Regions from separate parts of the Microbacterium sp. MMO-10 genome, predicted to be linked through region 2. Evidence: predicted binding sites of a transcription regulator. Region 2 holds the regulator's gene; the other holds the start of a gene.
What was found. The regulator HspR, encoded in region 2, represses chaperone genes until heat shock. The targets are predictions, from matches to a motif close to AAGTTGAGTCNNNNNGACTCAACTT.

Region 1 (14,621 bases), on a different contig from region 2:
GCGCTTGGACCGCATCGCGCGGGTGTGCCCGAGCTCCGGATCCGCCGCGAGCAGGGCGTACTCCTCGGACTCGCGCGGCACCAGGGCGACCCGCCCCTCGGCGTCGCTGAGCACGCCCCAGCCGTACCGCTTGCCCAGCGGAGAGGCGCGCAGGCATGCCTGACCCTTCGCGAAGAACGCCGCCCGGGCCTCGGCGTCGGCCGGATCCAGCCCGCGGCGCAGCGCCCAGGTGGAGAAGACGACGTCGTCCGAGGTGTGCTCGAAGGGGTGCTCCGCGATCATGCGGTAGTGCAGCGCGGCGATCGTGGGGACGCTCGCCGCGGTCGTCGCAGGGCCCGCGGGCGGCTCCTGGGCGTGATCGGTCGGGCAGTCCTCGGCCACCTCGATGAACGTCCTCGTGTAGTTCGTTGTGTGCACCGCCATGGAACCATGCTCGCACCGTGCGCCGACCTCGGGCTTGGCGATCCGCGACAGTCCGATCGCGGAGCGATGCCGGCCGTGGACGGCGCTGCGACGGAGCGGAGTTCGCTGCCCGGACACCCCTCTCCGCGCCCGATGTCGGCGGCACCGGCGAAGATGGACGGATGAGCGATGTGCTCGACCGCTTCACCCCCGCGACCCAGGACTGGTTCCGCGGGGCGTTCACCGCGCCCACCGCCGCGCAGGCCGGGGCATGGGAGGCGATCTCGAGCGGCCGTAACGCGCTCGTGGTCGCCCCGACCGGATCCGGTAAGACGCTGTCGGCGTTCCTCTGGGCGATCGACCGGGTGTTCCGCGAGCGCACGGCCGAAGCCGCGGCGGCCGAGTCCGTCGCCCCCGCCGCGGCGAGGACCGGCAAGGGGCGCCGGAAGGCCGACGCCGACAGGCCCGGCCGCACCCGGATCCTCTACATCTCGCCGCTCAAGGCCCTGGGTGTCGACGTGGAGCGCAACCTGCGCTCGCCCCTCATCGGCATCGGGCAGTCCGCGCGTCGGCTCGGGGTCCCCGCGCCCGCGGTGACGGTGGGCGTGCGCTCGGGCGACACGACCTCGTCGGACCGGCGTCGGCTCGTCGTGGATCCGCCGGACATCCTCATCACCACGCCCGAATCTCTCTACCTCATGCTCACGAGCCGCGCCGGCGACACCCTGCGCGACGTGCACACGGTCATCATCGACGAGGTGCACGCGGTCGCGGCGACCAAGCGCGGCGCCCACCTCGCGGTGAGCCTGGAGCGGCTCGACCAGCTGCGGCGGACGGCCGACGCCGAGGCCGGCGTGCCCTACCGCCCGGTGCAGCGGATCGGCCTGTCGGCGACGGTGCGCCCGATCGACGAGGTCGCCCGGTTCCTCGGCGGAGCGCAGCCCGTCGAGATCGTGGCGCCCCCGGCGTCCAAGACCTTCGACCTGCAGGTCGTCGTGCCGATCGAGGACATGCTCAACCCGCCCCCGCCCCCGGGCGCCGACGAGACCCCGCGACCGTCCGTTGCGGAGCGGATCGACCAGTCGGCCGGCGGCGCCGACGCGTTCGGCGAGAACACGGAGATGACGGGATCCGTCTGGCCGCACGTCGAAGAGGCGATCGTCGACAGGATCCTGCAGAACCGGTCGACGATCGTGTTCGCCAACTCGAGGCGCCTCGCCGAACGGCTCACGGGACGCCTGAACGAGATCTACAGCGAGCGGATCGGGCTCGACCTGCCGGCGGCCATGGTCCCCGCCGCGATGATGGCACAGGCGGGATCGACGGCGGGAGCCGACCCGGTGCTCGCCAAGGCGCACCACGGATCCGTCTCGAAGGAGCAGCGTGCGCTCGTCGAGGAGGAGCTGAAGGCGGGAGTGCTGCGCTGCGTCGTGGCGACGAGCAGCCTCGAGCTCGGGATCGACATGGGTGCCGTCGACCTCGTGATCCAGGTGGAGGCGCCCCCGTCCGCCGCATCCGGCCTGCAGCGCGTGGGCCGCGCCGGGCACCAGGTCGGCGAGATCAGCCGGGCGTCGCTGTTCCCCAAGCACCGGGGCGACGTGCTGCACACCGCGATCGTCACCGAGCGCATGCTCGCCGGGCAGATCGAGGCGATCAGCGTGCCGCGGAACCCCCTCGACATCCTCGCCCAGCAGACCGTCGCCGCGTGCGCGCTGGAACCGCTGGACGTCGAGCAGTGGTTCGACACGGTGCGCCGGAGCGCGCCGTTCGCCGCGCTCCCCCGTTCGGCGTACGAGGCGACCCTCGACCTGCTGGCCGGCCGGTTCCCCTCCGACGAGTTCGCCGAGCTGCGTCCGCGCCTGGTGTGGGACCGCGATGCGGGCACCCTGACCGGGCGTCCCGGCGCGCAGCGGATCGCGGTCACGAGCGGCGGCACGATCCCCGACCGCGGGCTGTTCGGCGTGTTCGTCGCCGGCGAGACCACGGGGGCGCGCGTGGGCGAGCTCGACGAGGAGATGGTCTACGAGTCCCGCGTGGGCGACGTCTTCACGCTCGGCACCACGAGCTGGCGGATCGCCGAGATCACCCACGACCGGGTCAACGTGATCCCCGCCTACGGTCAGCCCGGCAAGGTGCCGTTCTGGCACGGCGACGGCCTCGGCCGCCCGTTCGAGCTCGGCGAGGCCCTCGGCGTCTTCAACCGCGAGGTGCACGGCGCCCCGGAGGCGAAGGCCAGGGAGCGGCTCGCCGCCGCGGGGCTCGACGTGCACGCGCAGGACAACCTGCTCGCGCACCTCAATGAGCAGAAGGAGGCGACGGGCACGCTGCCCACCGACCGGGCGCTCACCGTCGAGCGCAGCCGCGATGAGATCGGCGACTGGCGCGTGATCCTGCACTCCCCCTACGGGCAGACCGTGCACGCGCCATGGGCCCTCGCGGTGAACGCGCGGATCCGCGAGCGCCTGGGCGTCGAGGGCTCTGCGGTGGCGAGCGACGACGGCATCATCGTGCGCGTGCCCGACGCCGACGCCGAGCCGCCCGGAGCCGAATTGTTCGTCTTCGAGCCCGACGAGCTCGAGCGGATCGTGACCGACGAGGTGGGCGGATCCGCCCTCTTCGCCTCCCGGTTCCGCGAGTCGGCCGCGCGGGCGCTGCTCATGCCCCGGATGAACCCGAACCGGCGCAGCCCGCTCTGGCAGCAGCGGCAGCGCGCCGCGCAGCTGCTCGAGGTGGCCCGCAGGCACCCGACGTTCCCGATCATCCTGGAGACCCTGCGCGAGGTGCTGCAGGACGTCTACGACCTCCCCTCGCTGCGGCGCCTCGCGTCCGGCATCGCCGAGCGGCGCATCCGGCTCGTCGAGGTGCAGACCGCGCAGCCGTCGCCGTTCGCCCGCGATCTGCTCTTCGGCTACGTCGGCGCGTTCATGTACGAGGGCGACTCTCCGCTCGCGGAGCGCCGGGCTGCGGCGCTGTCGGTGGATCCGGCGCTGCTGGGCGAGCTGCTCGGCACCGTCGAGCTGCGCGAGCTGCTGGATCCGGACGTGATCGCGCAGTTCGAGCGCGAGGCGCAGCGCCTGGATCCGTCCCGTCGCGCACGCGGGGTCGAGGGCGTGGCCGATCTGCTGCGCCTCCTCGGCCCGCTGGACGCGGAGGAGGTCGCAGACCGGCTCGAACCCGACCCGGACGCGCCGGGCGCTTCGACGGATGCCGCGGCTGCGGCGCACCTCGCGACGCTGATCGAGGCCCGCCGCGCCATCGAGGTGACCGTCGGCGGGATCCGGCGCGTCGCCGCCATCGAGGATGCGGGGCGTCTGCGCGACGCGCTGGGCGCGCCGCTGCCCGTCGGGATCCCCGTGGCGTTCCTGGAGCCGGTCGCCGATCCGCTGGGCGACCTCGTCGCCCGGCACGCGCGCACGCACGGCCCGTTCCTCGGCTCGGCCGTCGCCCGGCGGTTCGGCCTCGGCACCGCGATCGTGCGCCAGACGCTGCAGCGCCTCGAGGCCGACGGGCGCGTCACGAGCGGGTACTTCCTGCCCGACCCTTCCGCCGCAGGCCGGGACTCCGATCCGCCCGGATCCTCCGGCCCGCAGGAATCCGCCGGCCCCGACGAGACCGAATGGTGCGACACCGAGGTGCTGCGCCGGCTGCGGATGCGCTCCCTCGCCGCGATCCGCGGCAGCGTCGAGCCCGTGCCGCCGACCGCGTTCGCGCGGTTCCTGCCCGAGTGGCAGCACGTGGCCCGTCCGCTCGAGGGCATCGACGGGGTGGCGACGGTGATCGAGCAGCTCGCGGGCATGCCGATCCCGGCGAGCGCCTGGGAGTCGCTGATCCTGCCGCAGCGCGTGCGCGACTACGCGCCGGCGATGCTCGACGAGCTGACCAGCGCCGGCGAGGTCGTCTGGGCGGGCCACGGCGCCCTGCCCGGCCGCGACGGCTGGGTGTCGCTGCACCCCGCCGACCTCGCCCCCTTCACCGTGCCGTTCCCCGAGGAGACGCCGGAGCCCGGATCCCTCGAGGCGCAGCTGCTGGCCGCGCTCTCCTCCGGCGGGGCCTACTTCGCCGCACAGCTGCGGGAGTCCACGGGGGCCGAGAACGAGGCCTCCGTCGTGGAGGCGCTGTGGAACCTCGCGTGGGCGGGCCACGTCACGAACGACACCTTCGCGCCGATCCGCTCGCTGGTGAGCGGTGGCAGCCAGGCGCACAAGGTTGCCCGCCGCGCCCCGCGCACGCGCACGTTCCGCGGGATGTCGCTGGCCCGCCCTTCCGCCGCCCCGCGTCCGCTGTCGGTGGGCGGACGCTGGTCGCTGCTGCCGGAGGCGGAGACGGATCCGGCTCGGCGGGCCACGGTCTCGGCGGGACTCCTGCTGGACCGCTACGGCGTGGTCACCCGCGGGTCGGTGCAGGCGGAGGGGATGCCCGGAGGGTTCGCGCAGGCCTACCGTGTGCTCGCAGGGTTCGAGGAGGCGGGGCACTGCCGCCGCGGCTACGTGATCGAGAAGCTCGGCGCGGCGCAGTTCGCCGCCTCCGCCACGATCGACCGGCTGCGCACCTTCGCGGGCCTCGCCGATCCCCCGCCGCGCACCGCGCGGACGCTCGCGGCCACGGATCCGGCGAGCCCCTACGGCGCCGCCCTGGGCTGGCCGCGGCTGGACGACGTCTCGCACCGTCCCGGACGCAAGGCCGGGGCTCTCGTGGTCCTCGTCGACGGAGCCCTGGTGCTCTACCTCGAGCGCGGCGGGAAGACGGTCCTCGTCTTCACCGACGACGAGGACGACCTGCGCGCGGCGGCGGCCGACCTCGCGGCGACCGCCCGTGCCAGACGGCTGGAGACCCTCACGGTCGAGAAGGCGAACGGCGTCGGGCTGTACGAGCGCGGGGCCGACGGACCGGGGACCGGCGCACGGCTCAGCCGGCTGCTGCAGGAGGCCGGCTTCGTCGCCACCCCGCGCGGTGTCACCCTGCGCAAGGCGCTGTGACCGCGCCCGGTCGCGCCTACCCTGGGGGCATGATCCACGAGTTCGCCGCCGGCGTCGGAACCCTGCTGCGCGGATTCGCCCTCTGGCGCACCCGGCCGCGACTGCTCGCCCTCGGACTCATCCCTGCGGCGATCAGCGCCCTCCTGCTCGCGGCCCTGCTCATCCCCCTCGGCTTCTCGCTCGGCCCGATCACCGCCTGGCTGACGCCGTTCGCCGACGGATGGATCGCCGGCTGGCGGGATGCGCTGCGCATCGCCCTCGGCGTCGTGCTGTTCGTCGCCGGCGCCGTGCTGTCAGGGCTCCTCTTCACCGCCCTCACGCTGACGATCGGCGACCCGTTCTACCAGCGCATCTGGCGCGCGGTGGAGCGCAGCCTCGGCGGTGCCGAGCCGACCGGCGAGACGGGTTTCTGGTCGACCGTCGGCGAAGGGCTGCGCCTCGTCGTGCTCGGCGTCCTGATCGCCCTGCTGACCCTGGCCCTCGGGTTCGTCCCGGTCGTGGGCGGGGTGCTCGCCACGGTCGTCGGCGTGCTGCTGTCCGGGCGCCTGCTCGCCCGGGAGCTCACCGCGCGCGCCTTCGACGCCCGCGGCCTGAGTCGTGGCGATCGCGCACGCCTCCTCGCGACGGGCAGGGCGCGGGTACTCGGCTTCGGCGTCGCCACGCAGCTCTGCTTCATGGTCCCGCTGGGCGCCGTCGTCACGATGCCCGCGGCCGTCGCCGGATCCACCATGCTCGCCCGAGCGCTCACCGACCGCGCCGCGGCCGCGGATCCCGACGCGATCGAGGCGGCGCAGGGTGCCTGAGGGCGACACCGTCTACCGCGCGGCTGCGCGCCTCGACCACGCGCTGCGGGGCGGCACGATCACGCGGTTCGACCTGCGGGTGCCGCAGCTCGCCGACGCCGATCTCACCGGATCGGTGGTGCACGCCGTGGTGCCCCGCGGCAAGCACATCCTCATGCGCATCGGCGACCGGACGCTCCGCTCGCACCTGCGCATGGACGGCGCCTGGCACCTGTACCGGCCCGGCGAGCACTGGCGGGCGCCGGCGCACACGGCGCGGGCGATCGTCGGCACGGCGGATGTCGAGGCCGTGGGGTTCGAGGTGTCGATGCTCGCGCTCGTCCCCACCGCCCGCGAGGAGGAGCTCGTCGGGCACCTGGGACCCGACCCGCTGGCCGACGACTGGGATCCGGCCGAGGCCGCGCGCCGTCTGGGGGCGGATCCGAGGCCGGTCCACGTCGCCCTGCTGGATCAGCGCAACGTCGCGGGGTTCGGCAACGAGTACGCCGCCGAGCTGCTGTTCCTGCGGGGCGTCCTGCCCACGCGACCCGCGACGGAGGTGGACGCCGCAGCGCTGCTCGATCTGGGAGCGCGCACGATCCGCGCCAACCGCGACCGCCCCGACCGCACCTTCACGGGCGTCGCGCTGCCCGGGCGCACCACGTGGGTGTACGGACGCGCCCGCCGCCCCTGCCGGCGCTGCGGCACGCCGATCCGCACGGGCGAGCTGGGCGCCGATCCGACGGAGGAGCGCCGCACGTTCTGGTGCCCGAACTGCCAGCGCTGACCGCGCACCGGCCTGGTGCTGCTGCTGGCGCTGGTGCTGCTGCTCGGGCCGGTGCCGTCACGATCGGCACGCAGTGTCACGATCGGCACGCAGTGTCACGATCGGCACAGGATCCGGCTGGATCCGTGTGCTGATCGTCACTGCGTGTGCTGATCGTCGCAGCGTGTGCTGATCGTCACAGGCCGCTACGCGAAGACGCGCACCCCTCGGGGATGCGCGTCTTCGCGTACAGGTCCGCAGCGGCCGACCCGGCGGCCGACCGTGATGATCAGGCCGCGAGCCAGAGGCCCTTGCGGTCGGTGTTCAGATTCATGCCGGCGGCGACCGTCTCGTCGTCGCCGATCTTCGCACCGCGCGCGATGTGCGCGCCGGTGCCGACCTCGGTGCGCACGCCGATCGTGGCGCCGTCTCCGATCACGGCCCCCTGCCCGATGTGGGCGTGGGCCTCGATCCGGGCGTTGACGCCCACGATCGCCTCGGGCTCGATCCAGGCGCCGCGTGCGACGTGCGCACCGGCCCCGACCTTCGCACCCGGTTCGACATAGGCGCCGGCCTCCACGATCGCCTGCGGGTGCACCTTGGCACCGTGCGCGATCAGACCACGGCCGTTGGCGTGCTTGCGGTAGCGCAGCGTGCCTCCACGGCCGTCCTCGATGTCGACGTAGTTCTTACCCACGAAAACCTCCCGTGCCCGGGACTTTCCCCGGATACATCTGCAACCTCGTGCGTGCCGGATCTATTCCCGTGCACGCATTTCGCGCGTGTCGCGCCGCGATTCCCCGACGTGCCCCGCAGCGGCGGCGCGACGCGGTCGCCGGTACGCTGAACGCATGAGCAGGCGAGGCGCTTCCGGACGCAAACCCGCGGTGCGCTCCGCCAAGGGCGGCGCCCGCAGTACCGCCGGCGGCCGGAACGCCGCGAAGGCCGGCAACGGCACCGCGAAGGGCGCCCCGCAGCGGCCGGCGAAGAAGGCCGAGAAGGTCGTCTTCGACGCGCCCGCCCCGACCCCCGAGGAACCGCGCACGCTGCGCCTCGGCGCCGTGCCCGGGGCGACGCCCGGACGGTGGATCGACACCTGGAACGACCGGATGCCGCACGTCGCGCTCGAGCTCGTGCCGATCGCGTTCCCGACGCAGCGGGCGGCCCTCACCGACGGGATCGTCGACCTCGCCCTCGTGCGCGCCCCCTTCGACGACGAGGACATGCACGCGATCCCGCTGTACGAGGAGTTGCCGGTCGTGATCGCCTCCTCGGAATCGCACCTGCTCGCCGCCGACGAGCTCGCGCCCGCCGACCTGGAGGGCGAGACGCTGCTCACCACGCACGAGGACGTGCTGGGGGATCTGGATCTCCCGACGTCCCCGTCCCGGATCCCCCCGCTCGAGACGATCCAGGACGCGGTCGAGACCATCGCCGCCGGCGTCGGGATCCTCGTCGCCCCGATGTCGCTGGCCCGGCTGCACCACCGCAAGGACGTGGACTTCCGGATCCTGCGCGGCGCGCCCGTCTCGCCGGTGCTGCTCGCCTGGCCGAAGGGGGCGACGACTCCCGACATCGAGGCGTTCGTCGGGGTCGTGCGCGGGCGGACGGCGAACTCCTCCCGCTGACGCCCGCTCGGACCTCGGCCTCCGCCCGTCCGCCGCGCCATTGTGCAGGGAGCCCGCGCATTGTGCAGGGCCGGCAGCCGTGGTTCGCCATCGGCGACCCGTCGTTCCGCGGTCTTCCGGGCAGGCTACCCGCCCGCCGTCGTGTCCTCCCTGCATAATGCGGGTGCTCCCTGCACAACGGCCGGGATCCGCGGGAGCCCGGCCGTTATGCGCCCTCGTCACGCGGATCAGGCCGCCCGCGCGAGCCCGGTCTCGGACGTCACCCGGAGATCGCCGCCGGCCGCGTCCACCTGCACGCGTCCGCCGTCGCTCAGCTCGCCCGAGACGAACAGGTCCGCGATGCGGTCGTCGACCTCGCGCTGGATCAGGCGACGCAGCGGTCGCGCCCCGTACTCCGGCTCGTAGCCGTGCTCGCCGAGCCAGGCCACCGCGGCGTCGGTGACGTCGAGCACCACCTCGCGGCCGCCGAGGCGGCGGGCGGTCGCCTCCAGCAGCAGCCGGACGATGCGCCCCAGCTCTTCGCGTCCGAGCTTGGAGAACAGCACGATCTCGTCGATGCGGTTCAGGAACTCCGGTCGCATGGCTTCGCGCAGCTTGCCCATGACCCTGGCCCGCAGGTCGTCCTGCGAGGCGAACCCGTTGGCGGACGCGTCCTGCGATGCGACGAACCCGAGCGCGCCGGAGCGCGAAGCCAGGAACTCCGAGCCGATGTTCGACGTCATCACGATCACCGTGTTGCGGAAGTCGACCGTGCGTCCCTGACCGTCGGTGAGACGGCCGTCGTCGAGCACCTGCAGCAGCAGGTTGAACACGTCGGGGTGCGCCTTCTCGATCTCGTCGAACAGCACGATCGAGTACGGGTTGCGCCGCACGCGCTCGGTGAGCTGTCCCGCCTCGTCGTAGCCGACGTATCCCGGAGGGGCACCGACGAGCCGCGACACGGTGTGCCGCTCGCCGAACTCGCTCATGTCGAAGCGGATCACGGCGGTCTCGTCGTCGAAGAGGCGATCGGCGAGCGCCTTGGCCAGCTCGGTCTTGCCGACGCCGGTGGGGCCCAGGAACAGGAAGGATCCGACCGGCCGGCGGGCATCGCCCATGCCGGTGCGGCTGCGGCGCACGGCCCGCGCCACGGCGGTGACCGCGTCGTCCTGCCCGATCACGCGGGCGTGCAGGTCGGCCTCGAGGTCGCCCAGCCGCTCGCGCTCGCTCTCCGAGACCCGGCTCACCGGGATCCCCGTCGCGCGTGCGATCACCGCGGCGATCTCCGCCTCGTCGACGACCGCGTCCGCGGCGTCGGCCACCGGTGCACCGGCGTCGTCGATCCGCGCCTGCACCGCGGCGATCTCGTCGCGGATGCGCGAGGCCTCCTCGTAGTGCTCGGCACCGACGGCCGCGTTCTTGCGCGCCTCCAGGTCGGCGAGCTCGGCGAACAGCGCGGCGACGTCGGTGACGAGGCCGAGCCGCAGTCGCAGTCGCGCTCCGGCCTGGTCGATCAGGTCGATGGCCTTGTCCGGCAGCACGCGGTCGGGCAGGTAGCGGACTCCGAGCTCGACCGCGGCGCGGATCGCGTCGTCGGTGTAGGTCACGGCGTGGTGCTGCTCGTAGGCGGGCTTGAGGCCCTCCAGGATCCGCACGGCGTCCTCGATCGAAGGCTCGGCGACTTTCACCGGCTGAAAGCGGCGCTCGAGAGCCGGATCCTTCTCGATGCGCCGGTACTCGGCGAGGGTCGTCGCGCCGACCAGGTGCAGGTCGCCCCGGGCGAGGCGCGGCTTGAGGATGTTGCCGGCGTCCATGCCGCCGCCCTCCCCCGATCCGCCCGCGCCCACGACCGTGTGCACCTCGTCGATGAAGACGATGATCTCGCCCTTGTGCGCGGCGATCTCGTCCATGGTCTGGGTGAGACGCTCTTCGAAGTCGCCCCGGTAGCGGGTGCCGGCGAGCATCGCGGGCAGGTCGAGCGACACGACGCGGCGGTCCTTGAGCTGCGCCGGCACGGCGTCGTCGACGATCGCGCGCGCCAGCCCCTCGACGATCGCGGTCTTGCCGACGCCCGCCTCGCCGATCAGCACCGGGTTGTTCTTGGTGCGGCGGCTGAGGATCTCGATGGTCTGCTCGATCTCGGCGGCGCGCCCGATCACGGGATCCAGCTCGCCGGCACGGGCTCGTGCCGTGAGGTCCAGGCCGAAGCGGTCGAGCATCGGCGTCTCGGAGGCGTCCGCCGCGGCGTCGGCCTCCGGGGCCGCTCCCGCGGTGACGGTCTCGCGCATCCCCTGGGTGAGCGCCTCCGCCGTGACCCCGGCGCGCGCCAGGATCTGCCCGGCGGGGGCGTCCTGTCCGAGCACGAGGGCGAAGAAGACGTGCTCCGGCTCGATGTAGGTCGCGCCGGACGAGCGCGCCACCTGGTAGGCGTGGAAGAGCGCCCGGCTGGCACTGGGGGTGATGGTCGCCGCGTCCACGTCGGAGGCGCCGGCCGGCGCGGGCAGTCGCGCCTCGACGGCGTCGACGATCGTCTGCGCGGTCACGCCGATGTTGCGGATCGCCTCGGCCACGGCGTCGTCCTCGACGACGGTGCGCAGCACGTGCAGCGCGTCGAGCTCGGTCTGGCCGCGCCCGAGGGCGAATCGGCCGGCGCGCTGCAGGATGCGCTGGGTGCGGACGGTGAGGAACCGGCTGAGGTCGATCGAGCGCGTCTCACGAGCCTGCTCGCCCGCCAGGTAGCGGGCGAGGAAGTCGTCGAACGAACCCGAACCCGCGTCGGTGAAGTCGTTGGGCATTTCGCTTCCTCTCAAACTTGAGCGTTGTGCTGTCAACTTCAACGCACGGTGGCGGATCCTATTCCCGACCATTGCATCCGGACTTCGACGCCCCGTCCCCCTCCCTTAGAATCCAGGGATGGCCTCGCTTCTGTACGTCGGCGTGCGCCCTGAGCTGGATGCGGCCACGGCGGAGCGCGCCTCCTTCCGCGTCGCCCTTGGCGTCGACGCCGAGGCACTGGATCGCGTCGACCTCACCACGACGGCCCTGCCCGACGACGTCTTCGACCGCTACGCGGGTTTCGTGATCGGCGGATCCCCGTTCAACGTCACCGATGCCCGCAAGTCGGCGACGCAGCAGCGCGTGGAGGCGGATCTCGAGCGGATCGCCGAGCGCGCGATCGAGGGGACGACGACGGCATTCTTCACCTGCTTCGGGATCGGCGTGGTGACGCGGCTGCTCGGCGGGACCGTCGGCAACGGCACCCCGGAGGAGGCCGCCGCAGCGGAGATCCGCACGACGCCCGAGGGTGCGACCGATCCGCTGTTCGGGCCGGCCGGCCCCGTGTTCCACGCCTTCACCGCGCACAAGGAGGGCTCCGTCACCCCGCCGCCCGGCGCCGTGCTGCTCGCCGGCAACGACACCTGCCCGGTGCAGGCGTACCGCGTGGGCGCCGATCTGTACGCGACGCAGTTCCACCCCGAGCCCTCGCCGCGGGACTTCGCCGACCGGATGGTGTTCTACCGCACCACGGGCTATTTCGACCCCGAGGCGTTCCACACCGTCCAGGAGGCGGTGCTCGAATCCGTCGTCACCGAGCCCGCCCGGATCCTGCACCGCTTCGGCGCCCGCGCCCTGAACCGCCGCCGAGGCCACTGACGCGCTATCCGCGCCGCCCGAGCGATCCCCCCCGGCCGCCCCCACAGTCCGGCCCGATGGGCGGTGCCACCGGGGGTCCGACCGGCCGCGCCGACGGACCACGAGACGGCAACGGGGCGACGAGACCGAATCCCCGTGGCGAGACCGCAGTTGATTCGCGCAGTCTCGACGCGGAGATGCGGTCTCGCGAGAACGCGGCGGGGTCCGCGTCAGGCGCCGTCGCGCAGCAGGGCGATCCGCTCGTCCAGATATGCCTCCAGCGGCATGTAGCCTCCGGCGGCCGACCAGCGCACCGACGGCACGCCGTCCCGCAGGGCGAGCGGACCGGAGGATCCCCCGGCTTCGACCGCGTCCAGATCGATCGCCGTCCAGCCCACGTGCACGGTCTCGCCGTCGCGGAATCCGCCGCGGGAGGCCTCCGCGCGGCGCTCCGCCCGGGCCCGGGCCGATTCCGCCGCGTACCCCCGGCGCACCGGGGCGGCGGCGCGCAGCACCTCCGCCGTCGCGAACACCGCATCGTCGCCGAGGAGCAGCACGCCGACGTGCCAGGCGGCTCCGGCGCGGACGATCCGCGGCGCCCGCCAGCGCGACGTCCTCTCGCGTCCGAGGGCTTCCCGCGGCGCCTCGGCGAGCGCAGCACGCGCCCGTCCGAGCAGCGCGCCGAGCCCGGAGCCGGAGTCAGGTGAGGTCACCCCACCAGGCTAAGCCCGCCGATGGCCGGCACCCCGGGACCGTCCGAGTGATCGCTATCATGCACGTGTGCCGGGACGACGCCCGCGCCTCCGCCCCACGATCGGATCTCATGACGACCCCAGCGACGCCGGATCCCCGCCGCGCCCCCGGGATGGCCGACGTCGCGCGCCTGGCCGGGGTGTCGGCGCAGACCGTGTCGCGCACTCTGAGCGGCAATCCGAGCGTGCAGCCCGAGACCCGCGCCAAGGTGCTCGCGGCCGTGGACCAGCTCGGCTATCGGCGCAACAACGCCGCCCGCGCGCTGTCTTCCGGGCGGAGCAGGGCGATCGGCGTCGTCTCGCTGCGGACCGGCTTCTACTCGCGCACCGCGGTCACGGTCGGCATCGAGACGACCGCGTCCGAGGCGGGGTACATCGTGAACTCGGTCACGACGCCGTCGCTCGATGCCGGCGAGATCGAGCTGGCGATGTCGCGCCTCGCCGACCAGGGCGTCGAGGGGATCGTGCTCGCGCTCCCCCTGATCGCGACGTCTCGGGCGATCGACGAGCTCACCCGCGCGGTTCCGACGATCACCATCGACGGGTCGCGCACCGCATCGACCCAGGTGGTCGCGGTCGACCAGCGCGAAGTCGGCCGGATCGCGACCCGCCATCTGCTGGATCTCGGCCACGAGACCGTCTGGCACGTCGCGGGGCCGCAGCAGTGGCTCGATGCATCCAGCCGCACCCAGGGCTGGCGGGAGGCCCTCGCAGACGCCGGCCGGGAGGCCCCGCCCGAGATCCTCGGGGACTGGTCCCCCGCCTCTGGGCACCGTTCCGGGCAGATCCTGGCGCGCATCCCGGAGGTCACCGCGGTGTTCGTGGCGAGCGACGAGATGGCGTTCGGCCTCGCGCGGGCGTTCGCCGAGCTCGGCCGCCGGATCCCGGACGACGTGTCGATCGTCGGGGTGGACGACATCCCGCTCGCGGAGTTCTGCTCCCCCGCGCTCACGACCGTCGCCCAGCCCTTCGGCGACGTGGGGCGCATCGCCGTCGAGCATCTGCTGCACGCGATCGCCCACCCGGGAGCGGTGCCCCCGGCGGAGTCGATCACGCCGCAGCTCGTGGTGCGCCGCTCGACCGCCGCCCCGCGCCGTTGACCGTCGCCCCACGCGACTGAGCCCCGCACCGTCCGCCCGTCGCCCCGCGCCGTCGACCGCCGCCCCGCGCCGCTGACCGCCGCGCCGCGCCGCTGAGCCCCGCCTCGCGGAGCTCCCCGCCTGCGTCGCGTCCGGCCAGGGCGCTGGAGCGCCCGGGGTCCCGTCGCCAGCACTCCCCGCGAGGACCCGGCGTCCTGACATCCCTCATCCACATGTTTGCGATATCTGTCGCACGGATCAGATCCGCTGATTAAGCGGAAAGGACTTGATGTTAGCGATAACTTGGGCGTACCGTGTCCCCTGTTCTCCCCGCCTCGACGATGCAGCAAGGAAGACCGATGCCTCCACAGATCCTGTCCCTCCCGCGCCGGTCAGGCGGTGCCGTCGCCGGCGGCGTCGCCCTCGCGATCGCCGCGACCGCGCTGGGCCTCGGCTCCCTCTCCCCGGCGCACGCCGACCCCGCCCCACCCGCCGGCGCCGCGATCCCCGACACGGGGTACACCCTCCTCGACGTCGACTCCGAATCGGCGCCCTACCCCGCCCCGCCCTCGCTCGACGGCACCGCGAAGGGGGCGTTCGACGGCGACTACTCGACCCAGTGGG
Region 2 (14,621 bases):
GACGGCATGGTCGGCGAGAAGGTGGAGCTGAGCTTCGACGAGCTGCTGCGGATGGGGCTGCGGGAGTACGCCGTGACGCTGACCTGCGTGTCGAACCAGGTCGGCGGCGACCTCGTCGGCACCGCACGGTGGCTGGGCGTCCCCGTCCGCGAGGTGCTCGCCCGCGCCAAGCCCGAGCAGGGCGCCGACATGGTGCTCTCCCGCAGCGTCGACGGCTTCACCGCGAGCACGCCGCTGGACGCGCTCACGGATCCGAGCAGGGATGCCATCCTCGCCGTCGCGATGAACGGCGAGCCCCTGCCGCCGGAGCACGGCTTCCCGGTGCGGATGGTCGTGCCGGGGCTCTACGGCTATGTCTCGGCGACGAAGTGGCTCACCCGGATGACGGTCACGACGTTCGAGAAGGACCAGGCCTACTGGACGCCTCGCGGGTACAGCGCACAGGCGCCGATCAAGCTGTCGAGCCGGATCGACACGCCGCGCATCGACAAGGAGATCCCTCCGGGAGCCGCCCGGATCGCCGGGGTCGCCTGGGCGCAGACGGTGGGGATCGCGCGAGTCGAGGTGCAGATCGACGGCGGGGCCTGGCAGACCGCGACGCTGTCCGCCCCGGTCAGCGCCGACACCTGGGTGCAGTGGTTCCTGGACTGGAACGCGACCAGCGGCAGCCACACCCTCGTCGTCCGCGCCACCGATCGGAACGGCCGGATGCAGGAGCAGGAGCGCACCCCGATCGCGCCGAACGGATCGACCGGCTGGCAGTCCACCGTCGTCCGCGTGGGCACCGCGGGCTGAGCGGCGCGACCGGTCGGAGCCTCAGACGAGCCCCTGGATCCGGAACTGCTCCACGTGGTAGACGCTGTTGTTCCCGGTGTTCCACTGGCTCACGCCGAGGTGCAGATCCGACAGGGTGGAGCCGGGGATGATGTACCCGCCGTAGAGCTGCGCGACGTGACTGGCGTCCTCCGCGCCCCACTCGCACCCCGTGAGCAGCGTGGTCTTCGCGGCCGTGTAGAGGTTGTCGGTCGGGGTGTTCAGCACCATCGCGTCGATCCGGTAGGCGCCGGCGTTGAACCAGGTGAGGATCCACTTCCCGCCGAGGGGCCGCAGGCACATCTCGCCGAACTTCCCCGGCAGCACCTCGGTCGCCGGGTTGCCCCAGCTCCAGGCGCCGTTCGCATAGCCCCAGGGCTGGTAGGCCGACAGCGCGGTCATGCTGTTCTGCGGCACCCGGTAGAGCACGATGCCCTTGTCGCGCTGGAAGCCGGTGCCGTAGATGTACACGTAGCCGTCGTTGCCCTGTCCCCACGTGATGCACTGGAAGCGGCCGCCGGCCATGTCCGCGGGGAACTTGAGGCCGGTGTGCTGCCAGGTCGCACCGGAGTCGTCGGACTGCCACAGCTCGGTCCAGCGCACCGCCCCGAAAGTGGGCCCGTTCACGATCGCGTGCAGGTACATGCGGGTTCCGATCGTGATCACATCCGAGGGGATCACGGTCTCGTAATAGGCGTCGTGCGGGTAGTACCAGAGCTGGGGGGCGGTGACCTGCGTGTTCGCGCCCGCGCCTGCCGCCCCGCTGAACACGACGCCGGTGGCGAGGTCGCTCGTCGACGAGTACAGCGCGACCGGCGAGCGCCAGTCGGTGCCGCCCACGGCGTCGGCCCAGGTGTCCCCGAAGACGAAGAGCAGACGGCCGTCGGGCGTGCGCGCGGGGATCCCGAGATCGGTGGCCCCCACTCCGTACTGCACTCCGGCCTGGGTGCCGGCGAGCACCTTGAGCCTCGTGACGGTGAGCCCGGCCGCGGCCGCGGGGCCGGCCCCCAGTGCGGAGACGCCGAGCGCGGCTCCCGCGGCGAGGGCTCCCTGCAGGAGACCCCGGCGGGTCAGTGCGTGGGCGGGACGGGTCGGTCGTTCGGACATGGCATTCTCCCCTTCGAGAACACGGCCGCCTACTTGAGGCCGGCCATCTTGATGTTGCCGATGATCTGGCGCTGGAAGATGAGGAACAGGATCACGACCGGAGCCGCCGCCAGCACGGATCCGGCCATCAGCAGCCCGAGCTCGCTCGAGCCGCGTCCGGTGCGGAACTCCGCCAGGTACTGCTGCAGCACGAACTTCTCCGGCGACGTGATCGTCATGATCGGCCAGACGTAGGAGTTCCAGTAGGCGAGGAACGCCGTGATCCCCATCACCACGAACGGCGGCTTCGACAGCGGCAGGAAGATGCGCACGAAGATCCCGAAGCGGCCGCAGCCGTCCAGCATCGCGGCCTCCTCGAGGCTGGCCGGGATGTTCAGGTAGAACTGCCGGATGAAGAAGACCGACGCCGCGCTTGCAGCCCCCGGGATCACCAGCACGGCGAGTGTGTCCAGCATCGCGAGCTTCGTCACCACGATGAAGCTCGTGAGCAGGATCGTCATGCCCGGGATGAACATCGTCGTGATGACGGCGACCCACAGCGTGCGCTGGAACCGGAACTGCAACCGCGCGAACGCATAGGCGGCGAGCGAGTTCACCGTGAGGCTCAGCACCGTGAACAGGATGGCGCCGAGGAACGTCCAGCCCAGGGTGCGCAAGAACGTCGCGTCACCGAGGATCTTGGTGTAGTTGTCCCAGTGCCACACCTCGGGGAAGAACTGGAACGGCGTGCTCAGCACCTCGGTCTTCGCCTTGAAGCCGGCGATCACCATCCAGGCGAGAGGGAACAGCGCCGCGACCAGGAAAAGCAGGCCGACGAACGCCTTGCCGACGAGGATCGCCCAGCCGGTGACGCCGTGCGGCGCCGTGAACCGGCGGTGGTCCTTTCCGGCCAGGACGATCCGAGTGGTCTCCAGGGCGGTGGTCGGGGAGGTCGCACTCATCAGTCGACGAGCCTTTCGGAGTTGATGAACTTGAAGACGAGCGCCGAGACGGATCCCAGCACGACGAAGAGCAGCAGGGCCGCGGCGATCGAGTAGCCCACGTTCACGTCGTTGCGGAAGTGGTTGAAGATGAACAGGTTCGGCAGCGTGGTCGAGTCCAGCGGTCCGCCCTGCGTCATGACGAGGGGCAGCTCGAACTGCTGGATCGCGGCGACGAAGCCGGTGATCAGCAGGTAGAGGAACACGTTCTTCATCTGGGGCATCGTGATGTAGAAGGTCTTCTGCCACCAGCCGGCGCCCTCCATCGCCGCGGCCTCGTAGTACTCCGTCGGGATGTCCACCATGGCGGCGACCATGATGAGCGAGGTGATGCCCATGCCGAGCCACACCGCGGGCACCGCCACGGAGAGCAGCGCCCACGCGGGATCCCCGATCCACGCCACGGGGTCGATGTGGAACACGGCGAGCACGGCGTTCAGGATGCCGCCGTCGTAGGTGTAGATCAGCACGAACACGATCGACGCGATCACGGACGAGATGATCGTCGGGATGTAGATGCTGACCTTGAGCACGGTCGCGAACCGCCGGGAGACGCTCACGACGAGGCTCGCGAACAGGAACGCCAGCACGAGCATCGGCGGCACCGTCATCAGGACGAACAGGAATCCGCGGCCGATCGTCGCGACGAACAGCGGATCCGTCAGCACGTCGACGTAGTTCTTCCCGCCGACGAACTGCGGGTCCTTGTAGAAGCTCCAGTCCTGGAACGAGAGGAACGCCGCGTACACCGCCGGCCAGGCGACGAAGATCCCGAGCAGGATCACCACGGGGGCGAGCAGCAGGTAGGCGAGCTTCGTGTCGCGGTACCGGTGCCGGTCCGCTCTGCGCTTGGCTGCGCGCCGGTCGTCGATCGCTTGCGTGGTCATCGGTGCTCTCCGTCGGGGGGATGGTGCGGGGCCGGGCTGCGCGGTCGGGGACGGCCGCACAGCGGTCCCCGACCGCGCCGCGCTCACTTCTTCGGAGCCTTGCTCGGCAGATCCTGCGACTGGATCACCTTCTGGATCGCGGCGTCCGCGGTCTTGATGGCGTCGTCCGGCGAAGCCGCGCCCTTCATGACCGACTCCATCGCGGTGCCGACCGCGAGCGAGACGTCCCACGGGTAGGTCGGCTCGGGGATCGCGTCGGGCGCGATGTCGTTCGTGATCACGCTCGACCACGGCGCCTTCGCGGCGGCCTCGTCCTTGGCGACGGCCTCCTGCACCGATTTGCGCACGGGGACCTTGGTGAACTGGGTGTTCACGAAGAACGGCACGAGGTTCTGCGGATCACCGGCGAGCGACCACTCCAGGAACTTCCCGGCGGCGTCGGCGTGCTTGCTCTTCGCGTCGATGACCCACTTGAAGTTGCCGAGCGTGGTGGCGGTGCGGCCGTCGGCGTTGGAGGCGTTCGGGAAGGCGCCGATGCCCGTCTTGGTGAGCAGGTCCGGGTAGTCGGATCCGATCTCCGACATCATCCAGGAGCCGGAGACCTTGAAGGCGACCTTCTTCTGGCCGAAGTCCTTGCCCTCGACGTAGGCGGCGAGCGCCTGCTTGGGCATGTATCCCTTGTCCCAGAGCTCCTTGTACTTCGACATCAGGTCGCGGTACGCGGCGTTGTCGATGTCCGGGGACTTCCAGTCGTCGGTGAGCGCCGTGTGCCCGGCGAAGTTGTACTGCTGGCCGACGGTCGACCAGGCGAACGTGATGGCGTCGGACGCGGGCGAGATGCAGTACTGCCCCTGGGCGAGCGTCGGCTGGATCTTGGCGCAGTCGGCGAGCAGGTCGTCCCAGGTCGCGGGGCCCTTGTCCGTGTCCACACCGGCCTTGGAGAGCATGTCCTTGTTCCAGAACAGCACGGTCTGGGCCTCCTGCAGGAGGGGGTAGGCGTAGTAGGTGCCGCCGATCTCGGACACCGACTTCGCCGAGTCGATGATCTCGTCCAGCTTGGAGGTGTCGACGACCTTGCCGAGGTCGTACAGCTGACCGGCGTTGACCGCGTCCTGGATGCTGCCGGAGTGGGTGTAGATGTCGGGCGCCTTGCCCGCGGCCTGGGCCGCCTTCATCTTCTGGTCCCACGCGTCGGCGGGGATCTCGGTGTCCTTGACGACGATCTTGTCCTGGGAGGCGTTGAACTTCTTGACGATGTCCTTGTACCAGGCGTTCTCGGGCGGGGTGAACGTGCGGTGCCAGAACTCGATGGTGGTCTTGCCGCTGGAGTCGCCTCCGTCCCCGGCGGCCTGCCCCGGAGTGCTCGAGCCGCAGCCCGCGAGCAGTCCAACCGCCGTGATGCCGCCGAGCGTGGCCATCACGACCCGGCGCGTGCGCTGTGTGTCCGTCTTCATGGGTTCCTCCTCGGGAACACGACTTCCTCGTCGATTCGGTGCTGGGTCCGGCACAGGGGTCCGGGTCCGCGGTCGCGCTGAGTCGGCATCGACCGGGCTGCACCCAGGGTAGGCGAAATCGATTTCAGATACAAGACACTCGTGGATGATCCCGGGCGCGCCCCCTACTCGGGTGTCGTGGTGGCGCTCTACGGCACACAGGGAAACAGGTCTCGATGCCCGCAGCGCCTCAGGGCGCATGAGGCAGGAAATCGATTTCATGCCCCGGATCGAGACCACAGCGGTCGCACGGCACCGGATCGGGGCGGCGCGATCGCGCGCGGCCCTGCACCGGAGGCGCCTCAGCGCCGGCTGTCGTCCGGGTCGTCGGCGAGTTCCTCGTCCGACGCCTCGGTGCGGCTCCCCCAGGGGCGCCACAGCACGACCTCGGTCGACCGACGGATCCGCCGTCCCGACGGCACGGCCATGATGGATCCGGTCGCACCGGCGGCGAAGACCCGCACGCCGGGGCGGGAGGCGCGCTCTTCGCGCAGGGAATGCTCGAGCTCGACCACGCGGCGGCGGAGCGTGCGCACCTCATCCTCGAGGTCGAGCAGCTTCGCGATCGCCGGCAGGCTCATGCCCTCGCTGGACAGCTGGGCGACCTCGCGCAGCTGGGCGATGTCGCGCTGGGAGTAGCGGCGGGATCCGCCCCGCGTGCGGCCGGGCACGACCAGTCCGATCCGGTCGTACTGGCGGAGGGTCTGCGGGTGCATGCCGGCCAGTTCGGCGGCGACCGCGATCGCGAAGATCGGGGTGTCGGCGCTCATGCGCTCATCGCCCATGGCGCACCGCATTTCGGCTCTGCCGGCACAAGGTCGACTGACCGAGATCAGGAGAATCCACAGGGATCCACCTGATCTCGGTCAGTTCGCCCGTTCCCGGCACGGAGAGAGCCCGAGCGGAGGCGCTCATCACGCCCGCGCCTTCGCCAGAAGCTCGGCGCGCGGGTTCTCCGCGGGCTCGGCGGCGCGGAAGCGCTCGAGCGCCTCGCGTGCGGCCTCGTCCAGATGCGCCGGCACGGCGACCTGGACCTCGGCGAGCAGGTCCCCCGAGCCCTTGGACGTGGTGACGCCGCGTCCCTTGACCCGCAGCACCCGGCCGGACGGCGTTCCCGCCGCGACCTTGAGCTTGACCGGATCCCCGCCGAGCGTCGGCACCTCGATGGTGGCGCCGAGGGCCGCCTCCGTGAACGTCACCGGCACGGTCACCCGCAGGTTCAGCCCGTCACGGGTGAACACCGGATGGGGCTTCACGGAGACCTGCACCACGATGTCGCCGTTCTCGCCGCCGTCGGGCGAAGGCCGCCCGCGACCGCGCAGACGGATCTTCTGCCCGTCCTTCACGCCCGCGGGGATCTTCACCTTGAGCGGACGGCCGTCCTCGCCCTGCAGCGTGACGGTCTCGCCCTGCACCGCGGTCGCGAACGACAGCGTCGTGCGGGCCGTGACGTCGGCGCCCTTCTGGGGCCCGCCGAAGCCGCGGAAGCCGCCGGACGGCTGTCCGAACCGACCGGATCCGAACGACCCTCCGCCGCCCTGGTTGAACATCGCGAAGATGTCGTCGAAGTCGGCGGTCTGGCTGCCGCGGCCCCGGTTGAACGCGCTGAACACGTCGTCGAAGCCGCCGTTGCCGGCGCTGCCGGGCGCGGTGAACCGCGCCCCGCCGGCGCCCATCGCGCGGATCTGGTCGTACTCGGCGCGCTGCTCGGTGTCGGAGAGCACCGAGTACGCCTCGCTGATCTCCTTGAACTTCGCCTCCGCCGCGGCGTCGCCGGGGTTGGAGTCGGGGTGGTACTTGCGTGCGAGCTTGCGGTAGGTCTTCTTCAGGTCCGCCTCGGAGATGTCCTTCGAGACGCCGAGGGTCTTGTAGAAGTCCTTGTCGAACCAGTCCTGGCTAGCCATCGACCACCCCCCTACTCAGCAGGAACGGCGACGACGACCTTGGCAGGACGCAACTCGACGTCGCCCAGGCGGTAGCCCACCTCGACGACCTCCAGCACGACGGTCTTCTCGACGCCCGGGGTGGGCTGCTGGAAGATCGCCTCGTGCTGCTGCGGGTCGAACTCGTCGCCCTTCTCGCCGTAGGAGACCACGCCGAGACGCTCGGCGACCGAACGGACCTTCTCGGCGATCGCGGCGAAGGGCGTGCCCTCCTGCAGATCGCCGTGCTGGGCGGCGCGGTCGAGATCGTCGAGCACGGGGAGCAGGCCCTTGGCGGCCTCGCCCTTCGCGCGCTGGATCTCGACGCCGCGCTGCTCCTCGGTGCGGCGGCGGTAGTTCGCGTACTCGGCCTGGAGGCGCTTGAGGTCGACGAGCAGGGTGTGCTCGGCGTCGGCGAGCGCCGCGTCCTCCGCGGCGTCCTCGGCGAGCGCGTCGTCGCTCGGCGCCGTGTTCAGGATGTCGTCGACCGTGAGCTCGTCGGCGTCCTGCGCGTCACCGGCCCCGGCCGCGGGGCCGGACGCGTTCGCGCCCGACCCCTGGCCGCCGACCTCACGGCCCTCTTCGGGCTCTTCGAAGTCCTTGGGATCCGTCATTACTTCTTCTCGTCCTCGTCGTCCACGACCTCGGCGTCCACGACGTCCTCATCGGACGCGGCGCCCTCGGCCGCCGGCTCGCCCTGCGGGGCGGAGGCCGCGTCGGCCTGGGACTGCGCGTAGATCGCCTCGCCGAGCTTCGTCTGCGACTGGTTCAGCTTCTCGAACGCGGTCTTCACGGCCTCGTCGTCCTCGCCCGCCAGTGCGGTCTTGAGCGCGTCGACGTCGGCCTTGACCTCGGTCTTCACGTCCTCGGGGAGCTTGTCCTCGTTCTCCGAGATGAGCTTCTCGATCGAGTAGGACAGCGTCTCGGCCTGGTTGCGGACCTCGGCCGACTCGCGGCGCTTCTTGTCCTCGGCGGCGTGCTCCTCGGCCTCGCGCACCATGCGGTCGATGTCATCCTTCGAGAGCGAGGATCCGCCCGTGATGGTCATCGACTGCTCCTTGCCCGTGCCCTTGTCCTTGGCGGACACGTGCACGATGCCGTTCGCGTCGATGTCGAAGGTGACCTCGATCTGCGGGATGCCGCGCGGAGCCGGCGCGATGCCGGTCAGCTCGAAGGTGCCCAGCGGCTTGTTGTCGCGGGTGAACTCGCGCTCGCCCTGGAAGACCTGGATCGCGACCGACGGCTGGTTGTCGTCGGCGGTGGTGAAGGTCTCGCTCCGCTTGGTCGGGATGGCCGTGTTGCGCTCGATGAGCTTGGTCATCATGCCGCCCTTGGTCTCGATGCCGAGGCTCAGCGGGGTGACGTCGATGAGCAGGACGTCCTTGCGCTCGCCCTTCAGGACGCCGGCCTGGAGGGCGGCGCCGACGGCGACGACCTCGTCCGGGTTCACGCCCTTGTTGGCCTCCTTGCCGGTCTCGCGCTTGACGAGCTCGGCCACGGCGGGCATACGGGTGGAACCGCCGACGAGCACGACGTGCGCGATGTCGCCGACCTTGATGCCGGCCTCGCGGATGACGTCCTCGAAGGGCTTCTTGGTGCGGTCGAGGAGGTCCTTGGTGAGGTCCTCGAACTTGGCGCGGGTGATCGTCTCGGAAAGCGACACGGGGCCGTTCTCGGTGAGCGACAGGTACGGCAGGTTGACGCTGGTCGACGTCGAGGAGCTGAGCTCCTTCTTCGCCTGCTCCGCGGCCTCCTTGAGGCGCTGCAGCGCGATCTTGTCGCCGGAGACGTCGACGCCGGTCGAGTCCTTGAACTGCTTGATCAGGTAGTCGACGAGGCGCTGGTCCCAGTCGTCGCCGCCGAGGCGGTTGTCACCCGCGGTGGCGCGCACCTGGATCGTGGAGAAGTCGTCGTCCTTGCCCACCTCGAGCAGGGACACGTCGAACGTGCCGCCACCCAGGTCGAAGACGAGGATGAGCTCGTCCTCCTTGCCCTTGTCGAGGCCGTAGGCCAGGGCGGCCGCGGTGGGCTCGTTGATGATGCGCAGCACGTTGAGGCCGCTGATCTCGCCGGCCTCCTTCGTGGCCTGACGCTCGGCGTCGTTGAAGTACGCCGGGACGGTGATGACCGCGTCGGTGACCGTGTCGCCCAGGTAGGCCTCGGCGTCGCGCTTGAGCTTCATGAGGATGCGCGAGGAGATCTCCTGCGGCGTCCACTTCTTGCCGTCGACGTCGAAGGACCAGTCGGTGCCCATGTGGCGCTTGACCGATGCGATCGTGCGGTCGACGTTGGTGACGGCCTGGCGCTTCGCGGTCTCGCCGACGAGCACCTCCCCGTCCTTGGTGAAGGCGACCACCGACGGGGTGGTGCGGAAGCCTTCTGCGTTGGCGATGACCTTGGGCTCGCCGCCCTCGAGGACGCTGACGACGGAGTTCGTCGTACCGAGGTCGATACCGACAGCACGTGCCATTTGTTTTCTCCTTCAGTCGGAAGTGCGGAAAAGTCTGCGCGGCCGCAGCCCCCGAGAAGGAACCCGGAAACCTGAGTCGCGATGGCTCAACGATACGCCGACCGTCAAGGGATGTCAACAAACTTGATATGACTCAACTCAACTTTTACGAAGGTCTCGGAACGCCGTCCCCGCGGGGATCCCCGTGGGGGGAACCGCCGGACCGGACTGCCCATCGACGCGGCATTCAGCTGATCCCTAAGATCGGCGTCATGACGACTCACTCGCGCACTGCGTCAGCCGCGCTCCGTCTCGGCGCCGTCGGCCTGCTGCTCGCCGCCGCCCTTCCGCTGAGCGCCTGCGGCTTCCCGTTCACCCCGTACGCCGGCGGCGCGAAGAACCTCGACGCCACGTCCGCCCCCGCGTCGACCGATGAGCCCTCCGCCGACGACCCCACCTCCTCCAGCACCCGATCGCTGCGCTTCGACGACCCGTCCCTGCCCGCGGGCAGCCACGTGGAGTGGTCGGACGGACTGATCGCCGACTCCCGCTGGACGGTCGACAAGCCCGATGACGGTAACGGCGGCTGGTCGTACGCCACGGTCGACGGCATCTGCGTCGCTCAGTTCTGGCAGGGCACCTCCTCGTCGACGGGCGCGAAGGACGACCGCGAGGCGAGCGATCTCATGCTGGCCGCGCTGACCGAGGCGACCGTCGCGGACGTGACCGCGGCCGCGCGCGACCTCGCACTCGAGAGCGCCTCCGACGGCGGCTACGAGATCGACTCGCGCGCGGTCCAGGGGCACAACGACGCCGCGACCTGGGTCATCCAGGCGAGGGTGTTCGAGAAGGCCGGATCCGGGCTGTACTTCATCCTGGACTGCACGGACGGAAGCGCCTCGACGGTCGCCGACGAGATCGTGGAGAAGAACCGGGTGCTGGTGTACTGAGCGGCGCTTCCGCGTCTCAGTGCGACCCTCCGGGAGGGCCGATCAGCAGCAGCACGGCGAAGAGGGCGGCGACCGCGGCGACGATGAGCAGCGCGAGCACCCACGGCCGGTGCAGGAACCAGCGCATGGTGCGGTCGTACCAGGCCGCGTCGCGCGGGTCGTCGGTCTGCTCCAGACGCCAGGCGCCGGCGAGACGTCCCGTGCGGTGCAGCCAGATCTCGGCGGGGATCGTGGCGTAGGGGACGATCGCGCTCGCGATCGCGACGACCGCGACGCCGACGCCCCAGCGCTGGTGGAACGCCAGCAGCACCGCGGTCGCGGCGTAGGAGAGGAACACGAAGCCGTGGATGGATCCGGCGATCGTGACGAGCACCGGAGGCAGGCCCGTGGCGCGGCCGACGAGCGCGCCGATCAGCAGGGTCCAGGTGATGGCCTCGGCGATCGCGAGCACGCGGAACAGGCGGGCGGGAGTGGTGAACACGGCTCTCCTCGGGTCGGGTGCTTCCAGCGTATGCAGCGGCCCCAGGGCGCCGCCTGCCCGGGGCCTCCACCTTTCGGACGGTTTCCGGCCGCCCTCGACAGGAGGCGACCCCGGCCCGTAGACTCGGCGGGCGCCGGGACCCGCCCGGGATCCGAGGGAAGGAGCTGACGATGAACGTCTCTGTTGTCGCGCCCTTCGCCCCCCTTCTTCCCTGAGGCCGCCCGCCCGACGCTTCCGCGAGCGGCCCCGACCCGGAGCCCCTCGTGATCCCTTCCTCCGCATCCCCGGATGCCTCTGCTTCTTTCTTCCTCTCCGCCGCCGACGACGACGATCTCGGTCTCTCCTTCGCCGATGTCGACCTGGCCGACGGGCAGCGCTGGACCACCTGGCCGACCGCGACGCCCACCGAGCGCGGGCCGGAGCCGCGCCCAGGCTGGGTGGTGACCTCGGCGGGCGCCGTCGACACCGAGCTCGGCATCCTCAAGACCGGCAAGGAGGCCGATGTCTTCCTGCTCGAACGGGCGGTGCCCGGCGATCCTGCTCAGCGCACCCTGCTCGCCGCCAAGCGCTACCGCAGCCCCGATCACCGCGCCTTCCACCGCTCCGCCGTCTACACCGAGGGGCGACGCACCCGGAACTCGCGGGACGCCAGGGCGCTCGCGCGCAAGAGCGAGCACGGCCGCGAGGTCGCCGCGGCGCAGTGGTCGTTCGCGGAGTTCGAGGCGCTGCGCCGGATGCACGAGCTCGGGGCGCCCGTGCCCTACCCGGTGCAGGTGACCGGCACCGAAGTGCTCATGGAGTTCATCGGATCCGCCGACGGTGTCGGCGCGCCCCGGCTCGCGCAGGTGCGGCACGACCCCGACCTGCTCGCCGAGCTGTTCGCGCAGGTCGGCGACCTCATGCGCGTGTTCGCACGTGCCGGGCTGGCCCACGGCGACCTCTCGCCGTACAACCTGCTCGTGCACGACGGCCGCGTGGTGGTGATCGACCTGCCGCAGATCGTGGACACCGTGGCGAACCCGCAGGGCCTGGACCTGCTGCATCGCGACTGCGTCAACGTGTGCGACTGGTTCGCCCGGCAGCGCCTCGACGTCGACGCCGAGGCCCTGTTCGGCGAACTGGTCGCGGAGTCGTTCGGGTGAGGGGGCCAGATTTCGACGTGTGAACCGCCGAGCGGACCGCGGCGGGCGGATCCGCATACACTCCGACCATGACCCGCCCCGCTCTGCTCGCCGTCTCGCACGGCACCGACGACGCGGCCGGCGCTGCCGCGATCGCCCTGCTCGTGCAGCGCGTCTCCGAGCGGCTGAACGGTGCGGGCGGGCCGCACTCGGCGTCGGATCCGTCGCGGGTCGAGGTGCGCTCCGGTTTCGTCGACGTGCAGCAGCCCGACGCCCCGACCGCCCTCGCCGCGGTCGACGGGCCGGTCGTGGTGGTGCCGCTGCTGCTGTCCCAGGGCTTCCACGTACGGGTCGATCTGGGGCGCGCCGTGGCCGCCCGCGCGGACGCGGTGGTGACGGATCCGCTCGGCCCCGATGCGCGCCTCGCGGAGGTGCTCGCCCAGCGGCTCGCCGAAGCCGGCGCCGCCGAGGACCCCGCGGCGCCGGTCGTGCTGGCGGTCGCCGGATCCCGCGATCCGCGCTCCCTTCCCGACGCGGAGGAGTCGGCACGCCTGCTGGCCGCGCGGCTCGGGAGCGCGGTGGTGCCCGCGTACCTCGCCGCGCGCGAGCCGCGCCTCGCCGACGCGCTGGACGCGCACCCCGGCTCCCCCGTCGCGACGTACCTCCTCGCGCACGGCTACTTCTTCGACGTGGCGGGGCGCATCACGGGATCCGGCCTGCTGACCGAACCCCTGCTGGACGACGGCGAGCCCCCGCAGCCGCTCGTCGACCTCGTGGTCGACCGCTATCGCGAAGGCGTCGCGCAGCTCGCCGCGCGCGCCTGAGACGGCGTGATGGCAGTCGTGGCGCCGTCCACCCGCGCTCCACGGCCGGGAGCCACGACTGGGATCGCCGTCGGATGCACGGGCCGGATCCGCACGGCGGGCGCTCCATTGAACCGCATCCACCCCGGAGGAAACTGGACCATGTCGAACAATGACGCTCCGTGTCGGAGGCGATGACACAGACGGGCGGATCCGGCGGGTGCGCACGTAGCGTGTCGGCATGTCTCCCGAACCGACCACCGCCGTGCCCGCCGCGCCCGTCCGCGGCGCTCGCACCCGCACCGCCCGCGTGCCCACCAAGCCGCACGGTCAGTGGGCCGTCGACGGCACGGAGCCCCTGAACGGCAACGAGGAGTTCAAGCTCGCCGACAACGGCCTGAACGTGCGCGAGCGGATCGAGGGCGAGTACGCGCAGGGCGGCTTCGCGTCGATCGACCCGACCGATCTGCACGGGCGGTTCCGCTGGTGGGGCCTGTACACGCAGCGCAAGCCCGGCATCGACGGCGGCCGCACCGCGACGCTGACCCCGGAGGAGCTCGAGGACGAGTACTTCATGCTGCGGGTCCGCATCGACGGCGGCCAGCTGACCACCGAGCAGCTGCGCGTGATCGGCGGCATCTCGACGGAGTTCGCGCGCGACACCGCCGACTTCACCGACCGGCAGAACATCCAGCTGCACTGGATCCGCATCGAGGACGTCCCCGAGGTCTGGCGCCGCCTGGAAGACGTCGACCTCAGCACCACCGAGGCCTGCGGCGACGTCCCCCGGGTGATCCTCGGATCCCCCGTGGCCGGGATCGCCGCCGACGAGATCATCGATCCGACGCCGCAGATCCGCGAGATCGTCGACCGCTTCATCGGCGACGAGACTCTCGCGAACCTGCCCCGCAAGTACAAGACCGCGATCACCGGGCACCCCAGTCAGGATGTGGTGCACGAGATCAACGACTGCGCGTTCGTCGCGTACGAGCACCCCGAGCTCGGCATCGGCTACGACCTGTGGGTCGGCGGCGCGCTGTCGACCGTGCCGCGCCTCGGCGAGCGCCTCGGCGCGTTCGTCGCACCCGAGCGCGTCGCGGAGGTCTGGCACGCGGTCACGCGGATCTTCCGCGACTACGGTTACCGCCGGCTGCGCAACAAGGCGCGGCTGAAGTTCCTGCTGGCCGACTGGGGCGTCGAGCGCTTCCGCGAGGTGCTCGAGACCGAGTACCTCGACTCCCCGCTGCCCGACGGCCCCGCCGCCCCGAAGCCCGTGGGACGCGGCGACCACGTCGGCGTGCACCGTCAGAAGGACGGCCTGTTCTACGTCGGCGCGGCGCCCGCCGTCGGCCGGGTCTCCGGCACGGCGCTCACGGCTCTCGCCGACCTCGCCGAGGAGCACGGATCCTCGCGGATCCGCACCACGCCGTACCAGAAGGTGCTCGTGCTGGACGTCGCCGAGGACCGTGTCGAGTCCCTGATCGCCGGGCTGTCCGCGATCGGGCTCGAGGCACGGCCGAGCCTGTTCCGCCGCGCGACGATCGCCTGCACCGGGATCGAGTTCTGCAAGCTCGCGATCGTGGAGACGAAGGTCAACGCAGCCCAGGCGATCGAG

Region 1: a site for HspR is predicted at 11,343-11,367, ahead of WFJ17_RS11020 (ATP-dependent Clp protease ATP-binding subunit). Genes of this name have one in related genera too.

Annotation. Positions count from the first base shown of each region.
Region 1 covers NZ_JBBCSV010000003.1:464,340-478,960, reverse strand. The annotation lists gene WFJ17_RS11050 (DUF6157 family protein) at 1-423, opposite strand, end outside; gene WFJ17_RS11045 (ATP-dependent helicase) at 585-5,378, shown strand; gene WFJ17_RS11040 (EI24 domain-containing protein) at 5,408-6,181, shown strand; gene WFJ17_RS11035 (DNA-formamidopyrimidine glycosylase family protein) at 6,174-6,947, shown strand; gene WFJ17_RS11030 (transferase) at 7,216-7,623, opposite strand; gene WFJ17_RS11025 (LysR family substrate-binding domain-containing protein) at 7,778-8,554, shown strand; gene WFJ17_RS11020 (ATP-dependent Clp protease ATP-binding subunit) at 8,782-11,328, opposite strand; gene WFJ17_RS11015 (glutamine amidotransferase-related protein) at 11,447-12,187, shown strand; gene WFJ17_RS11010 (glutaminase) at 12,397-12,879, opposite strand; gene WFJ17_RS11005 (LacI family DNA-binding transcriptional regulator) at 12,990-14,018, shown strand; gene WFJ17_RS11000 (discoidin domain-containing protein) at 14,357-14,621, shown strand, end outside.
Region 2 covers NZ_JBBCSV010000001.1:382,657-397,277, forward strand. The annotation lists gene WFJ17_RS01675 (molybdopterin-dependent oxidoreductase) at 1-795, shown strand, start outside; gene WFJ17_RS01680 (DUF4185 domain-containing protein) at 817-1,920, opposite strand; gene WFJ17_RS01685 (carbohydrate ABC transporter permease) at 1,950-2,861, opposite strand; gene WFJ17_RS01690 (carbohydrate ABC transporter permease) at 2,861-3,787, opposite strand; gene WFJ17_RS01695 (ABC transporter substrate-binding protein) at 3,871-5,241, opposite strand; gene WFJ17_RS01700 (heat shock protein transcriptional repressor HspR) at 5,583-6,065, opposite strand; gene WFJ17_RS01705 (DnaJ C-terminal domain-containing protein) at 6,195-7,184, opposite strand; gene WFJ17_RS01710 (nucleotide exchange factor GrpE) at 7,196-7,816, opposite strand; gene dnaK (molecular chaperone DnaK) at 7,816-9,672, opposite strand; gene WFJ17_RS01720 (hypothetical protein) at 9,924-10,601, shown strand; gene WFJ17_RS01725 (DUF3817 domain-containing protein) at 10,618-11,082, opposite strand; gene WFJ17_RS01730 (serine protein kinase RIO) at 11,346-12,224, shown strand; gene WFJ17_RS01735 (sirohydrochlorin chelatase) at 12,293-13,027, shown strand; gene WFJ17_RS01740 (nitrite/sulfite reductase) at 13,248-14,621, shown strand, end outside.